DNA from 2 places in the Variovorax sp. LjRoot175 genome. Region 2 is predicted to be linked to the other one. Evidence: predicted binding sites of a transcription regulator. Region 2 holds the regulator's gene; the other holds the start of a gene.
What was found. The regulator NrdR, encoded in region 2, represses ribonucleotide reductase genes. The targets are predictions, from matches to a motif close to CACNANATNTNGTG.
Positions count from the first base shown of each region.

Region 1 (8,052 bases), 2.6 Mb from region 2:
AGCTGGCCCTCGATTCGACCGTGCGCACGCTCGCCGAGGAGTGGGTGCGGCACTCGCAGCGCCAGGGCGTGCTGCTGGTTCTCGAAGCGGCCGGCAGCGTGGTGCGCTTCGACATCGAACATCTGCGGCGCATCCTCGTGAACCTGCTCGACAACGCCGCGCGCTATGCCGGCGATCGCGAAGGCTCGATCCAGGTGACGACGCGCCAGAACGCGGCCGGCCGCGCCAGCCTACAGGTGTGGAGCGACGGCGCACCGCTCGAACCTGCGGTGCAGCGCCATCTGTTCGAGCCCTTCTTCTCCTCCGAAAGCCGCTCCAGCGGCCTCGGCCTCTTCCTCTGCCGCGAGCTGTGCGAGCGGCACGGCGCGACGATCGGCTACGAGCGCCGCGCCCTTTACGCAGCGGGGCCGGAAGGCAACGAATTCTTCGTCTCCTTCGCTGCGGGCGAGACCCGGCTGACACAATAGCGCCGTGAGCACCCCCACCTCCTCAGCACCTCGGCCCCCTGCCCAGATCCTGGTCGTCGACGACGAGCCCGACCTGCGCACGCTCTATGAACTCACGCTGCTGCGCGAGGGCTACCGGGTCGAGGCGGCCGGCAGCGTGTCGGAAGCCCGCGAGCACCTGGACGCGGGCCGCTTCGATGCCGTGATCACCGACATGCGCCTGCCCGACGGGCTCGGCATGGAGATCCTGCAGCGCATCCAGCAGGACCAGCGCAGCGAGCGCTGCGTGGTGATGACGGCCTACGGCTCGGCCGAGAACGCGGTCGAGGCCCTCAAGGCCGGCGCCTTCGACTACCTCACCAAGCCGGTGGACCTCAAGCAGTTCCGCGCCGTCGTCGCCTCTGCCGTGCAGGCCCAGGCGACGCCTGCACGGCCCATGCGCCAGGCCGACGAGGGCAGCAGCAAGGTCGCGGCGACGACCAGCAACGCCGGCTTGGCTGCGCTCGAACGGCTGGTTGGCGCGTCCGAGCCGATGCGCCTCGTCAAGTCCCGCATCGCCAAGGTGGCGCGCGGCATGGCGCCGGTGCTGGTGCGCGGCGAGTCCGGCACCGGCAAGGAACTGGTGGCGCGCGCGGTGCATGCCTGCAGCCAGCGCAGCGACGGCCCTTTCGTCGCCGTCAACTGCGGCGCGATTCCCGAGAATCTGCTCGAGGCCGAATTCTTCGGTGCGAGAAAAGGCTCCTACACCGGCTCCTCGCAGGACCGCGACGGCTACTTCCAGGCCGCACGCGGCGGTACGCTGTTCCTGGACGAGATCGGCGACCTGCCGCTTCCGATGCAATCCAAACTGCTGCGCGCGATCCAGGAGCGCAACGTGCGCCCGATCGGTTCGACACAGGAAGACGCGGTCGACGTGCGCATCGTGAGCGCCACCCACAAGGATCTGCAGGCCGAGGTGCAAGCCGGCCGCTTCCGCCAGGACCTGTTCTATCGCCTCAACGTGATCGAGATCGCGGTGCCGGCCTTGCGCGAGCGGCGCGAAGACCTGCCCGCACTCTGCGAGGCCCTGCTCGCACGCATCGCGCGCGATGCCGGCATGCCGGTGCCCGTTCTTTCGCCCGATGTGCTGCAGCGCCTCGCGGAGCATCCGCTGCACGGCAACGTGCGTGAGCTCGAAAACCTTTTGCATCGCGCCGTGGCCTTGAGCGATGGCGACGTGCTCCATCTCGATTTCGTGGGCAGCGCCAGCATGGCACTGCCTGTGGCCCCGGCGCCGGCAACTCCGGAACAGCAGCCCGCAGCCAGCACGACAGCAGCGCCCTCCGAAGCAAAGCCGGCACCCACGGTACCGAGCGACCTGCAGAGTTATCTCGACCAGCAGGAGCGCGAGATCCTCGTGCGTGCGCTGCAGGAGAGCGGCTTCAACCGGACCGCTGCCGCGGCGCGGCTCGGCCTGAGCCTCAGGCAGATTCGCTACCGGATCGCGCGCCTGGGCATCGCGACCCCCAGCGGCGACGAGGCGAATGGCAACGGTGCCGACGACTGAAGACAACGCAGGCCTCTGGCAGGCCGGCTGGTACCGCTTCGCCCGGCAACTGCGCTCGCCGAATTTCGGGCCGCGCCCCGAGGGCGCGCAGATCGATCTGATCGTGCTGCATTCGATCAGCCTGCCGCCGGGACGTTATGGCGGCGACGAGGTCCAGCAGCTTTTCACGAACCAGCTGGACTGGGATGCGCATCCCTACTTCCAGACCATCCGCGGCATCGAGGTCTCGGCCCATTTCTATGTGCGCCGCAGCGGCGAGCTGTGGCAGTTCGTGAGTTGCGACGACCGCGCCTGGCATGCCGGTCCTTCATCGTGGCGCGGCCGCGCCAACTGCAACGACGACTCGATCGGCATCGAGCTCGAAGGCCTGGAGGGCGAAGGCTTCGAGCCCGCCCAGTACGAGACCCTCGCGAGCCTTTGCCCGGCGCTCGCGCAGCGCCATGCGATCGCGTTCATCGCGGGCCATGAACATATTGCGCCGGGGCGCAAGGCGGACCCAGGCAGCGGCTTCGACTGGCGCCTGCTGCAGGAGCAACTGGGCTGGGACCGCGCGATGTTCCCCGACGTCGTCGCGGTGCGCTGAAATTTTTCAATCGCGATGCATCCCGCGATGCGCAGCGGATGCAGCGCAACAACGCCGATCGCGCAACCCCGGCGGCGCAGCAACCATGCGCCTTTCAGGCCCAAAAACGCCTGCAAGGCCCATGGACAGCGGCAGGCGCTAAGGTGGGTCAGCAACGGCGCGGCATAGCTCTTCATCTGAGAGCTCTTCGCTGTGAACTTGTTCCTTGAACCATTGGGAAAACACTACATCTAGTGGGTTGTGGACCCGCGAGACCCTAGATATAGTGTGCCCTGCCCCGTGCTTCATACCGAGCAACCGGCCACAAGCGGCACCACCGCCCCAACAAGAATTGCCAACAGAGGAACGAATGCAAACTGCCCTGAACACCCCCGCCACACCTCGCGCCGTACCCTCGACGCCGCAAAAAAACGATGTTGCAGGCTCGCCCGCCGGCAACGCGCTCGCCCACTACCAGATCATTCGCCGCAACGGCGCGGTCGTGCCCTTCGAGCCCAACAAGATCGCGATCGCGATGATGAAGGCCTTCCTCGCGGTGCACGGCACCCAGGGCGCGGCTTCCGCCAGCGTGCGCGAGACGGTCGACAACCTGACCCAGGGCGTGGTCCGCGCTATGGTGCGCTCGCGTCCGGGCGGCGGCACCTTCCACATCGAAGACGTGCAGGACCAGGTCGAACTCGGCCTGATGCGCGGCGGCCACCACGAGATCGCGCGCGCCTACGTGCTGTACCGCGAGCGCCGCTCGCAGGAACGCTCGAAGTCGGGCGAACAGGACGCGCAGATCGCCGTTTCGACGCTGCACGTGCTCGACCGCGGCGAGCGCGTCGCGCTCGACCTCAACGAACTCAAGGGCCTGATCGAATCCGCCTGCGAAGGCCTGGGCGACAGCATCACGGCCGGCCCGATCGTGGCCGAAACGATGCGCAACCTCTACGACGGCGTGCCGCTCGACGAGGTCTACAAGGCGTCGATCCTGGCGGCTCGCACGCTGATCGAGAAGGACCCCGACTACACCTTCGCCACCGCGCGCCTGCTGCTGCACACGATCTTCAAGGAGATCATCGGCCGCGAGGTGATGCCGGCCGAACGTGCCCAGGCCTACGCCGACTACTTCCCGCAGTTCGTCAAGAAGGGCGTCGACAACGAGCTGCTCGACGAGAAGCTGCTGCAGTACGACCTGAACCGCCTCGGCGCCGCGCTCAAGCCCCAGCGCGACCTGCAGTTCGACTACCTCGGCCTGCAGACCCTCTACGACCGCTACTTCCTGCACGTGCGCAAGACCCGCATCGAACTGCCGCAGGCTTTCTTCATGCGCGTGGCGATGGGGCTGGCCCTCAACGAAATCGACCGCGAAGCCCGCGCGATCGAGTTCTACGAAGTGCTGTCCTCCTTCGACTTCATGTCGAGCACGCCCACCCTGTTCAACAGCGGCACGCTGCGCTCGCAGCTCTCGAGCTGCTACCTGACCACGGTGCCCGACGACCTCGACGGCATCTACGAGTCGATCAAGGAAAACGCCCTGCTGTCCAAGTTCGCGGGCGGCCTGGGCAACGACTGGACCCGTGTGCGCGCGCTCGGCAGCCACATCAAGGGCACCAACGGCGAGTCGCAGGGCGTGGTGCCCTTCCTCAAGGTGGTGAACGACACCGCGGTGGCGGTCAACCAGGGCGGCAAGCGCAAGGGCGCGGTCTGCACCTACCTGGAAAGCTGGCACCTCGACATCGAGGAGTTCCTCGAACTGCGCAAGAACACCGGCGACGACCGCCGCCGCACGCACGACATGAACACGGCGAACTGGATTCCCGACCTGTTCATGCGCCGCGTGATGGAAAAGGGCAGCTGGACGCTGTTCTCGCCCTCCAACGTGCCCGACCTGCACGACAAGTTCGGCACCGACTTCGAGACCGCCTACGTCGCCTACGAAGAGAAGGCCGCGCGCGGCGAGATCAAGCCGAGCCGCACGGTCCAGGCCACCGATCTCTGGCGCAAGATGCTCACGATGCTGTTCGAGACCGGGCATCCGTGGATCACCTTCAAGGATGCCTGCAACGTGCGCTCGCCCCAGCAGCATGCCGGCGTGGTCCATTCGTCCAACCTGTGCACCGAGATCACGCTCAACACCAGCGACACCGAAACCGCGGTCTGCAACCTCGGCTCGGTCAACCTGCTGCAGCATCTGAAGGACGGCAAGGTCGACCAGGAAAAGCTCCAGCGCACGATCTCGACCGCGATGCGCATGCTCGACAACGTGATCGACATCAACTACTACGCGGTCAAGAAGGCGCGCGACTCCAACCTGCGCCATCGCCCGGTCGGCCTCGGCGTGATGGGTTTCCAGGACGCGCTGTACGAGCTGCGCATTCCCTACGCCTCGCAGGAAGCGGTGCAGTTCGCCGACGAGTCGATGGAAGCGATCTGCTACCACGCCTACTGGGCCTCGACCGAACTGGCGCGCGAGCGCGGCAAGTATTCGAGCTACAAGGGCTCGCTGTGGGACAAGGGAGTGCTTCCGCCGGACACGCTCGACCTGCTGGAGAAGGCGCGCGGCGGCTACGTCGACGTCGACCGCTCGTCCACGCTCGACTGGAATGCGCTGCGCCAGAAGATCAAGGCCGACGGCATGCGCAACTCCAACTGCGTCGCCATCGCGCCGACGGCGACCATCTCGAACATCATCGGCGTCGACGCCTCGATCGAGCCCTGCTTCGGCAACCTGTCGGTCAAGTCGAACCTCTCCGGCGAGTTCACCGTCATCAACCACTACCTGGTGCGAGACCTCAAGCGCCTGGGCCTGTGGGACGACGTGATGGTGATGGACCTCAAACACTTCGACGGCTCGCTGCGCCCGATCGACCGCGTACCGCAGGACGTCAAGGCGCTCTATGCCACCGCGTTCGAGGTCGAAACCACCTGGCTGGTGGAAGCCGCCGCGCGTCGCCAGAAGTGGATCGACCAGGCGCAGTCGCTCAACATCTACATGGCCGGCGCGTCGGGCAAGAAGCTCGACGACACCTACAAGCTCGCGTGGCTGCGCGGCCTGAAGACCACTTACTACCTGCGCACGCAGAGCGCGACGCACGCCGAGAAATCGACGGTGCAATCGGGCCGGCTCAACGCGGTGTCCTCGGGAAGCAATGGCAGTGGCGACGCATCTTCGTCGGGCATGAGTGCGCTCGAAGCGGCTGCGCTCGCAGCGCAAGCGCAGCTGAGTGCGATGCCGGCGACCGATATCGCGTTCTGCGGCGTCGACGATCCGACGTGCGAAGCGTGCCAGTGATGTCAGCGTGAAGTTGCCGTGATTCGCGGCATCGCCTGACAAATGGCGATGCATGCGAACAACATAACGGCAACATAATTGGAGCGCGATGTGAAGCAGCACTTTGCAACTCACATCGTTGCTCACATAATTTGAGCATTGGATTTTTCTATGTTGACCTGGGACGAAGAAGTCAAGCCCTCCTTGCCAAAGGATCTGCAACAAGGATTGCGGCACTCATCAAACAACGACGCGACCGTCGGTCGCTCGTCGGAGTTCCCGACTTCGCAAATTGCGCCTATCGCCCCGACTTTCCGCGCACTCGATGATGGCGCCGCACTGCGGCCTGCTCCGGCTTCCATGCCGCAAGCGCAGGCCGCGCGCCGCGTGAAGGCCGCCGACAAGCGCATCATCAACGGCCAGACCGACGTCAACCAGTTGGTTCCGTTCAAGTACAAGTGGGCCTGGGAGAAGTACCTCGCCACCTGCGCCAATCACTGGATGCCGCAGGAAGTGAACATGACGCGCGACATCGCGCTCTGGAAAGACCCGAACGGCCTGACCGAAGACGAGCGCCGCATCGTCAAGCGCAACCTCGGCTTCTTCGTGACCGCCGATTCGCTGGCCGCCAACAACATCGTGCTGGGCACCTACCGCCACATCACGGCCCCCGAGTGCCGCCAGTTCCTGCTGCGCCAGGCCTTCGAGGAAGCGATCCACACGCACGCCTACCAGTACATCGTCGAGTCGCTCGGCCTGGATGAGAGCGAGATCTTCAATGCCTACAACGAGGTGCCGTCGATCCGCGAGAAGGACCAGTTCCTGATCCCCTTCATCGAAGCCATCAGCGACCCGCACTTCCACACCGGCACGCACGAGAACGACCAGACCCTGCTCAAGTCGCTGATCGTCTTCGCCTGCCTGATGGAGGGGCTGTTCTTCTACGTCGGCTTCACCCAGATCCTCGCGCTGGGCCGCCAGAACAAGATGACCGGCGCCGCGGAGCAGTACCAGTACATCCTGCGCGACGAGTCGATGCACTGCAACTTCGGCATCGACCTGATCAACCAGCTGAAACTCGAGAACCCACACCTCTGGACCGCAGAGTTCAAGGCCGAGATCAAGGCCCTCTTCCTGAAGGCCGTCGAGCTCGAGTACCGATACGCCGAAGACACCATGCCTCGCGGCGTGCTCGGCATGAATGCCTCCATGTTCAAGGGCTACCTGCGCTACATCGCCAACCGGCGCGCGCAGCAGATCGGCCTGGAAACGCTCTTCCCGAACGAGGAAAACCCGTTCCCCTGGATGAGCGAAATGATTGACCTGAAGAAGGAGCGCAACTTCTTCGAAACCCGCGTGATCGAGTATCAGTCGGGTGGTGCGCTCTCCTGGGATTGAATCGTTCCGACAAATAAAGTGAGTTCAAGAATTGCTTTCGCCGGCTACACGCACCGAAGAGTGCGGCGGTGAAAAGCTCAGGTGTTCATGGTGCTGGGGCTTGCTCCAACGCCATGAATCGCTTCACGCTACCAACATGCGTGGAGTGCTTCAAAAGGTTGATTTTTTCAACTTGATCAAGGAGAAAATAGAAATGGCAACTGCAAAGAAAGCGCCGGCCAAGAAAGCCGCTGCAAAGAAGGCTCCGGCTAAGAAGGTCGCCGCCAAGAAGGCACCGGCCAAGAAGGTCGTAGCGAAGAAGGCTCCTGCGAAGAAGGTAGCAGCCAAGAAGGCACCGGCGAAGAAGGCCGCTGCGAAGAAGGCTCCTGCCAAGAAGGTAGCAGCGAAGAAGGCGCCGGCGAAGAAGGCCGCCGCGAAGAAGGCTCCTGCGAAGAAGGCAGCAGCCAAGAAGGCGCCGGCGAAGAAGGCCGCCGCGAAAAAGGCGCCTGCCAAGAAAGCGCCTGCGAAAAAGGCTGCAGCCAAGAAGCCTGCTGCCAAGAAAGCAGCGAAAAAGCCTGCTGCCAAGAAGGCCGCGAAAGCGCCCGCCAAGGCAGCCGTAGCGCCTGCTCCTGCAGCGCAAACGACGCTGAACCCCCAGGCAGCCTGGCCGTTTCCGACGGCCAGCAAGCCCTGAGTCGTTCAGCGGCCTTGAAGGCACAAAGCCCGGCACCGCAAGGTGCTGGGCTTTTTTATGGTTGGCCCGGCACCGAAGACAGGTGCTGGGCTTTTTTATGGGCTCAGAGGCCGAGCGCCTTCCGATCCACCTGGTAATTCTGCGGCCCGC
Region 1 covers NZ_CAXURY020000001.1:4,978,338-4,986,389, forward strand. The annotation lists gene ACSQ89_RS24705 (two-component system sensor histidine kinase NtrB) at 1-467, shown strand, start outside; gene ACSQ89_RS24710 (sigma-54-dependent transcriptional regulator) at 472-1,992, shown strand; gene ampD (1,6-anhydro-N-acetylmuramyl-L-alanine amidase AmpD) at 1,979-2,575, shown strand; gene ACSQ89_RS24720 (ribonucleoside-diphosphate reductase subunit alpha) at 2,925-5,852, shown strand; gene ACSQ89_RS24725 (ribonucleotide-diphosphate reductase subunit beta) at 6,003-7,229, shown strand; gene ACSQ89_RS24730 (histone H1-like DNA-binding protein) at 7,423-7,902, shown strand; gene ACSQ89_RS24735 (carbohydrate kinase family protein) at 8,006-8,052, opposite strand, start outside.
Region 1: a site for NrdR is predicted at 2,798-2,811, ahead of ACSQ89_RS24720 (ribonucleoside-diphosphate reductase subunit alpha). Genes of this name have one in related genera too.

Region 2 (8,052 bases):
CGCGAGATGGGCTTTCTTCATCGCTTCGAAGGCGAAGTCCCAGCTGCTCGAGATGCCGAGCTTCTCGCCGAAGGCAGAACAGTCGGCCCAGGCATAGAAGGCGCCGTCGGGCACCACCGGCACCTTGAGGCCCAGCGCGTCGAGCTGCGGAATGAACCAGTCGCGCCGGGCCTTGAACTCGGCGCGGCGGCGCTCGTACTCGGCGATGCTCTCGGGCTCGAAGCAGGCGAGCGCCGCATACTGCGAGACGGTGCTCGCGCAGATGAAAAGGTTCTGCGCCAGCCGCTCGACCACCGGCACCAGCGCATCGGGCACCACCAGCCAGCCGAGGCGCCAGCCGGTCATGTTGAAGTACTTGCTGAAGCTGTTGATGCTGATGACCTGGTCGTCGATCGCGAGCGCGGTGTGGCCGAAGGCGTCGTCGTAGGACAGGCCAAGGTAGATCTCGTCGATCAGCGTGATGCCGCCGCGCTTCGACACCACCTCGTGGATGCGGCGCAGCTCGTCGGGCGCGATCGAGGTGCCGGTCGGGTTGGAGGGCGATGCGAGCAGCACGCCGCGCGTGCGTTCGGTCCAGGCGTCTTCGACCTTGGCGGCGCTGAGCTGGAAGCGCTCGGCGGCCGTGGTCGGCACCAGCACGGCACGGCCGTCGGCTGCGCTCACGAAGTGGCGGTTGCAGGGATAGCTGGGGTCGGGCAGCAGCATCTCGTCGCCGGCCTCGATCAGCGCCAGGCAGGCCAGCTGCAGCGCGGCCGATGCACCGGCCGTGACGACGATGCGGCGCGCCGGCACGTCGGCGCCGAAGCGTTCGCGGTACCAGCCGCTGATGCGCTCGCGCAGGTGGTCGAGGCCGATCGCATGCGTGTACCGCGTCGCGCCCGCGCGCACGGCGCGTGCGGCGGCTTCTTGCACCAGCGGCGGCGCGGTGAAGTCGGGCTCGCCGATGTTGAGGAAGATCATCGGCCGATCGGTGTGCGCGACTTCGCGCGCCAGCGCGGAGGCCGCCTTGGCGACTTCCATCACGTAGAAGGGCTCGATGCGCTCGGCGCGCTTCGAAATTCTCATGGCCGTGCCTTGCCCGTCGCTCGATCGGCTTCGACCTCGGCCGGGCGCAGGTGCGGCGCGAGGCCGTTGAGCACCGCGTTCACGTACTTGTGGCCGTCGGTGCCGCCGAACTCCTTGGCGAGCTCGATGCATTCGTTCAGCACCACACGCCAGGGCACGTCGAGGCAGTGCTGGAATTCGTAGACGCCGATCCACATCACGGCGTGCTCGACCGGCGAGATCTCTTCGAGCTTGCGGTCGAGCAGCGGCACGATCAGCGCATCGAGCTCGCCCGCGGCCGCGATCGAGCCGTGCAGCAGCGCGTCGTAGTGCGCCGCGTCGGCCTTGTGGAAGCCGGCCAGGTCGCGCGTGAACTGGTCGATGGACGCGGCGTCGTTGCGTCCCACCAGGTGCTGGTAGAGCGCCTGCAGCGCGAACTCGCGCGCGCGGCTGCGGGTCGACTTGGCGGAGGCCTTGCGTGCGCCCGTGCTGGTCAGCCCCGTGCGGGATTGGCGCGGCTTGTCGCCGGCGGTCTTGTTGTCTTCGGTCATGAAAGGGTGGCGAGCAGCTGCGCCATCTCGACGGCCACGCGCGCCGCATCGCGGCCCTTGTCGGTCTGCCGCGCGATGGCCTGTTCGAGGTTTTCGGTGGTGAGGATCGCGTTGGCGACCGGGATGCGGTAGTCGAGCGCGATGCGGCTCACGCTTGCGCCCGATTCGTTGGCCACCAGCTCGAAGTGGTAGGTCTCGCCGCGGATGATGCAGCCCAGCGCGATCAGCGCCTGGTAGCGGTTGCGCTCGGCCAGGGCCTGCAGCGCGACCGGCACCTCGAGCGCGCCCGGCACGCTGACATGGTCGATGTCGGCGTCGGCGACGCCGAGCACTCGGAGCTCGCCCAGGCAGGCCTCGGCCAGGGCGTCGGTGATGTCTTCGTTGAAGCGCGCCTGCACGATGCCGATGCGCAGGCCCTTGCCGTCGAGCGTGACATCGCTGCCCTTGTTCGCGTGCTGCATTAGGCTTCCCGCCTCGCGTGTGTGTTCTTCTTCATTGCTCTTCTTTCGTGATGTAGCCCGCGATCTCCAGGCCGTAACCTGCTGCCATGCTGGGCATGCGGCGCGGCGTGCCCAGCAGGTTCATCCTGTGCACGCCGCACTCGCGCAGGATCTGCGCGCCGATGCCGTAGCTGCGCAGGTCCATGCGCCCACGTTCCGGCGCCTGCGCGGGCCGTGCAGTGCCGTCAAACTGCGACAGCAGCTCGGCGCCGGTCTCGCCGCAGTTGAGCAGCACGGCCACGCCCTTGCCTTCGGCCGCGATGTGGGCCAGGCTGGCATCGAGACTCCACGAGTGCAGCGAACGGTTGACTTCCAGCGCGTCGAGCACCGAGAGCGGCTCGTGCACGCGCACGTCCACCGTGTCGCCCGGATTCCAGTTGCCGCGCACCAGCGCCAGGTGCACGCCGTGGCTGGGCTTGTCGCGGAAGGCATGGGCGGTGAACCAGCCCCAGGTGGTGTGGATTTCGCGGCAGCCGACCTTTTCGACCAGCGACTCGGTGCGGCTGCGGTGCTCGATCAGTGCGGCGATGGTGCCGATCTTGATGCCGTGCTCGGCGGCGAAGAGCTGCAGGTCGGGCAGCCGCGCCATGGTGCCGTCCTCGTTCATCACCTCGCAGATCACGGACGCGGGCGAGCAACCGGCCATTGCGGCGAGGTCGCAGCCGGCCTCGGTGTGGCCGGCGCGCATCAGCACGCCGCCGTCGACCGCCTGCAGCGGAAAGATATGGCCGGGCTGCACCAGGTCGGCCGCGACGGCATTCGGTGCGACGGCGGCCTGCACGGTGCGCGCGCGGTCGGCGGCGGAAATGCCGGTGGTCACGCCCTCGGCCGCCTCGATTGACACGGTGAAGGCGGTCGAGTGCTTGGCGCCGTTGCGCGCCACCATCGGCGGCAGCTGCAGCCGCTCGCACATCTCGCGGGAGAGCGTGAGGCAGATCAGGCCGCGCGCATGGCGTGCCATGAAGTTGATGGCCTCGGGCGTCACGTGGTCGGCCGCGAGCACGATGTCGCCCTCGTTCTCGCGGTCTTCCTCGTCGACCAGGATCACCATGCGGCCCGCGGCGAGCTCGGCCACAATCTCTTCGACCGACGAAATCGGCGCGGGCGCCCGGCCGCTGCGCGGGGCGGTGATCGGCGTGACGGAGGCGTTCATGGGGTCTTGTCTTTCTGTGGGACGGGCAGGGCGCCGGCCTGGAGCATGCGCTCCACGTAGCGGGCGACGGTGTCGATCTCGAGGTTGACGCGGCTGCCTTGCTTCAGGCTGCCGAGCGCGGTGTTTTCGACCGTGTGCGGAATCAGGTTGATGCTGATCTCGCTGCCGTCAGCGCCGTCGCTCACGCTGTTGACCGTGAGGCTCACGCCGTTGACGGTGATCGAGCCCTTGTAGGCCAGGAAGCGGGCGAGCGCGGGCGGCGCCAGCACACGCAGCTCCCAGCTTTCGCCCACCGGCGCGAAGTGGCTGACCGTGCCGATGCCGTCCACGTGGCCCGACACGATGTGGCCGCCGAGCCGGTCGCTGGCGCGCAGTGCCTTCTCGAGGTTGACGCGGCCCGCTTCTTCGGCGAGGCCGGCCGTCTTGTCCAGCGATTCGGCCGAGATGTCGATGGTGAAGAGCTGCTTCGCCGGGTCGAGGGAGGTGACGGTCATGCAGGCGCCGTTGAGCGCGATGCTGTCACCGAGACCCACGTCGGCCAGATAGCCGTCGGGCACCGCGATGCTGAGCCGCTTGCCGTGGGATGAAGAGCTGCCGAGGTCGTGGACGGCGGCGATGCGCCCCACGCCGGTAATGATTCCGGTGAACATCGCGGCATTTTCGCAGAGATGCGAAGGCCGCTCGGCCAAACCCTAAAAGCGGTCTCGACCAGCGACCCGGGCGACGATTCGCAGGTCCGGGCCGATCGGCTCGAAGGACTTGAATTCGAGCGCCAATGCATCGCCAAGCACGGTCAGGGGGCCTGATGCATGCGGCTGGCTGGCCATGCCGAGCCCGTCTCCGATGAACTTTGGCGCCAAGTAAACCAGCAGTTCGTCGACCAGCCCTTCGCGGATCAGCGAGCCGTTGAGCTTGTGGCCAGCCTCGACATGGAGTTCATTGACCTCGCGCACGGCGAGATCGCGCAGCATGGCCGCGAGGTCGACCTTGCCCTGGGGGTTGGCGAGGTAGCTGACCGTCGCGCCCTTGGCCTCCAGCGCGGCCTGCCTGGCGTCGTTCCGGTTGGCGGCATAGATCCAGACGGGCCGGGCCGCGCCGAAGATCTTTGCCTCCGGCGGCGTCTGCAAATGGCTGTCGACCACCACGAGATGGGGCTGCCGCGGCGTTGGGACCAGCCGCACATCGAGGCGCGGATCGTCTTCGAGTACGGTGCCGACACCCGTCAGTACCGCACTTGCGCGCGCGCGCCAGGCGTGGCCGTCTGTGCGCGCTGCTTCCGAAGTGATCCATTGGCTGGTGCCGTTGGCCAGCGCCGTCTTGCCGTCGAGCGAAGCGGCGACCTTGAGCCGCACCCAGGGCGTCTTGCGGACCATGCGGCTGAAAAAGCCGAGGTTGAGTTCACGCGATTCATCAGCGCCCGCGCCGACCTCCAATTCGACGCCGGCGGCGCGCAGGCGCTCGAAACCCTGGCCGGCGACCAGCGGATTGGGATCGGCGATGGACGCCACGACTTTCTTGATGCCGGCCGCGATCAATGCGTCGCAGCAGGGGCCGGTGCGGCCATGGTGCGAGCAGGGCTCGAGCGTCACATAGGCCGTGGCGCCTTTGATCGGGCAATTGCGGGCGGCGGCGTCGCGCAAGGCCATGATTTCCGCATGAGGGCCGCCCACCGTTTGCGTGGAGCCTTGACCGATCACCGCGCCTTCTTCGTCGAGCAGAACGCAACCGACACGGGGATTCGGCTCCGCCTCGACGCTCGCCTGACGGGCGAGATCGAGCGCCTGCGCCATGGCCTGGATATCTCTATTCATGGGGGCGTCAATTCGCAATTCTTCAAATTCAGATTTGATTCAGATTTAGCGAGATTTCCGCTGATCCTTCAATTCAGTCCGTTTGTCGAAAGATTTATTCATGCATCGCTTCCGGAATTTAGACTTCGCGCCGAATTGATTGAGCCAGGGGAGGAAGTTCGCGCCGGCCTGTCGGCGCGGATTGAATGTATGAAGCGACCATTTTGCTCGGGCCGGGACGGGTCTCGCCGGCGACCTGCAGGGATTTGCGGTTTTACTCGAACTGTTGGTCGTGGTTGCGCTCTTGGCGACCCTGGCGTCGTTGGCTGTGCCGAGCTTCAACTCATTCCTCGCACGGCGTGCCGTAGACGCCACGGCAGATGGCCTCCGACGCCTGCGGTGCTCTGACGATCACGAATACCGGCGTCAGAGGCGCCGCTTCCGGTGCGTCTCAGATATCCCGCAGCAACTGCCGGAACTCGTCCACATCCTCAAAGCTTCTGTAAACCGAAGCAAAGCGCACGTACGCCACCTTGTCCATGCGCTTGAGCTCCCGCATCACCAGTTCGCCCACCTTGGTCGATTCGATTTCCCGCAAGCCGCTGGACAGGAGCTTCTGCTCGATGCGCAGCAGCGCATGGTCGATCTGCTCGATGCTCACCGGCCGCTTGCGCAGCGCCAGCATCATCGAGGCGCGGACCTTCTTGGGATCGAAGTCGGCGCGGCTGCCGTCCTTCTTGACCACGACCGGGAAATTGACGTCCGGCCGTTCGTAGGTGGTGAAGCGCTTGTCGCAGGCGCCGCACTGCCGGCGGCGCCGCACGAAGTCGCCGTCTTCCGAAACGCGGGTCTCGACGACCTGCGTTTCGAGGTGACCGCAAAAGGGGCACTTCATGCGGTCACTTTCGGTTCAACCGTAGACGGGAAAGCGGCTGGTCAGTGCATGCACCTTCGCACGCACCGCTTCGATGGTGGCGGCATCGCGCGGGTTGTCCAGCACGTCGGCGATCAGGTTCGCGGTGGCGCGCGCCTCCTCGTCCTTGAAACCGCGCGTGGTCAGCGCCGGGGTGCCGATGCGCACGCCGCTCGTGACCATCGGCTTTTCCGGATCGTTCGGGATCGCGTTCTTGTTGATCGTCATGTGGGCGCTGCCCAGCACGGCCTCGGCTTCCTTGCCGGTGATGCCCTTGGCGCGCAGGTCGACCAGCATCACATGGCTCTCGGTGCGGCCGCTCACGATGCGCAGGCCGCGCCCGGTGAGCGTTTCGGCAACGATCTGCGCGTTCTTGACCACCTGCTGCTGGTAGGCCTTGAACTCGGGCGAGAGCGCCTCCTTGAAGGCCACCGCCTTGGCCGCGATCACGTGCATCAGCGGTCCGCCCTGGAGGCCCGGGAAGATGGCGCTGTTGATCGCCTTCTCGTGCTGCGACTTCATAAGGATGATGCCGCCGCGCGGTCCGCGCAGGCTCTTGTGGGTGGTGGAGGTCACCACGTCCGCGTGCGGCACGGGGTTCGGGTAGACGCCGGCGGCGACCAGACCCGCGTAGTGGGCGATGTCGACCATGAAGATGGCGCCGACGTCCTTGGCCACCTTGGCGAAGCGCTCGAAATCGATGCGCAGCGAGTAGGCCGAGGCGCCCGCGATGATCAACTTGGGCATCGATTCGTGCGCCTTGCGCTCCATCGCGTCGTAGTCGATCTCTTCCTTGTCGTTCAGGCCGTAGCTCACGACGTTGAACCACTTGCCACTCATGTTGAGCGGCATGCCGTGGGTCAGGTGGCCGCCTTCGGCCAGGCTCATGCCCATGATGGTGTCGCCAGGCTTCAGGAAGGCCAGCATGACGGCCTCGTTGGCTGAGGCGCCGCAATGCGCCTGCACGTTGGCCGCGTCGGCGCCGAAGAGCTGCTTGACGCGGTCGATCGCCAGCTGCTCGGCCACGTCGACATGTTCGCAGCCGCCGTAATAGCGCTTGCCGGGATAGCCTTCGGCGTACTTGTTGGTGAGCTGCGTGCCTTGCGCGGCCATCACGGCAGGCGACGCGTAGTTCTCGCTCGCGATCAGCTCGATGTGCTGTTCCTGCCGGGCATGCTCGGCCTGGATGGCGGCCCAGATTTCGGGATCGGTCTGTTCGACCAGGATATTGCGGTTGTACATGGCAGTCCTTTAAGACGATGGTCCTTGTTCTTCAACCAAACAAGGGCTGCCCAGGCGAACGGCTGAACGCCTGCTCAAGACCGCGGGCGGCACGCTTCCCAGTGGTGTTCCACGTCAGCGCAATGCACCTGAAAAGGGTTGCGCCTATCGCCAGTCGCGTGCCGGTCGAGTGTAGCTGACGGCGATGGCCGCCGTCTTCGAAAGGGCCTACAGATCGGACAGCAACGCCACGCTCTGCGTGTTCGCTTCCGGCTTGGCGGGTGCCACCACGGGCAGCGGCTGCGCCCGCATGCCGGGCGGTGTCGGCGTGGTGGTGGGCGGCGTGCGTCCGCCGACCACCTGCTGCAGGCGCGCATGTTCGGCCAGTACCTTGCCGGCATAGCCGCCGTCGTCGGGCAGATTGGCGGCGCCGACATAGAACTTGAGGCCGCCCTCGAGCGAACCTGCGCGCGCGATGCATTCCTGCAGCACCTTGACGCCCACGCGCATGTTGGTCACCGGATCGAAGGCGGTCAGGGTGCCGCCCGCGCGTTCGTACTTCTCGCCGTGCACGCGGGTCATCACCTGCATCAGGCCCTGGGCGCCGACCTGGCTCTGGGCAAAGGGGTTGAAGCTGGATTCGACCGCCATGATGGCCAGGATCAGGGTCGGGTCGAGCTTGGTGCGCTTGCCGAGTTCGAAGGCTTCGGCCACCAGCACGCTCAACGGCTCGACGGCCACGCGGTACTTCTTGCTCAGCCAGTAGGCGACGGCGGCCTGCTGCTTGGGCAGCTCGTGCGGGCTCGCCGCCGTGGTGCGGTCGATGGCCGTCGGCTCGAGATCGGTTGCCTCCGGCGGCGGCTTGCGCGACTGGAGCCAG
Region 2 covers NZ_CAXURY020000001.1:2,345,918-2,353,969, forward strand. The annotation lists gene ACSQ89_RS11780 (pyridoxal phosphate-dependent aminotransferase) at 1-1,065, opposite strand, end outside; gene nusB (transcription antitermination factor NusB) at 1,062-1,595, opposite strand; gene ribH (6,7-dimethyl-8-ribityllumazine synthase) at 1,592-2,056, opposite strand; gene ribBA (bifunctional 3,4-dihydroxy-2-butanone-4-phosphate synthase/GTP cyclohydrolase II) at 2,088-3,248, opposite strand; gene ACSQ89_RS11800 (riboflavin synthase) at 3,245-3,898, opposite strand; gene ribD (bifunctional diaminohydroxyphosphoribosylaminopyrimidine deaminase/5-amino-6-(5-phosphoribosylamino)uracil reductase RibD) at 3,941-5,059, opposite strand; gene nrdR (transcriptional regulator NrdR) at 5,490-5,933, opposite strand; gene glyA (serine hydroxymethyltransferase) at 5,949-7,193, opposite strand; ZMP/ZTP riboswitch at 7,235-7,361, opposite strand; gene ACSQ89_RS11820 (transglycosylase SLT domain-containing protein) at 7,401-8,052, opposite strand, start outside.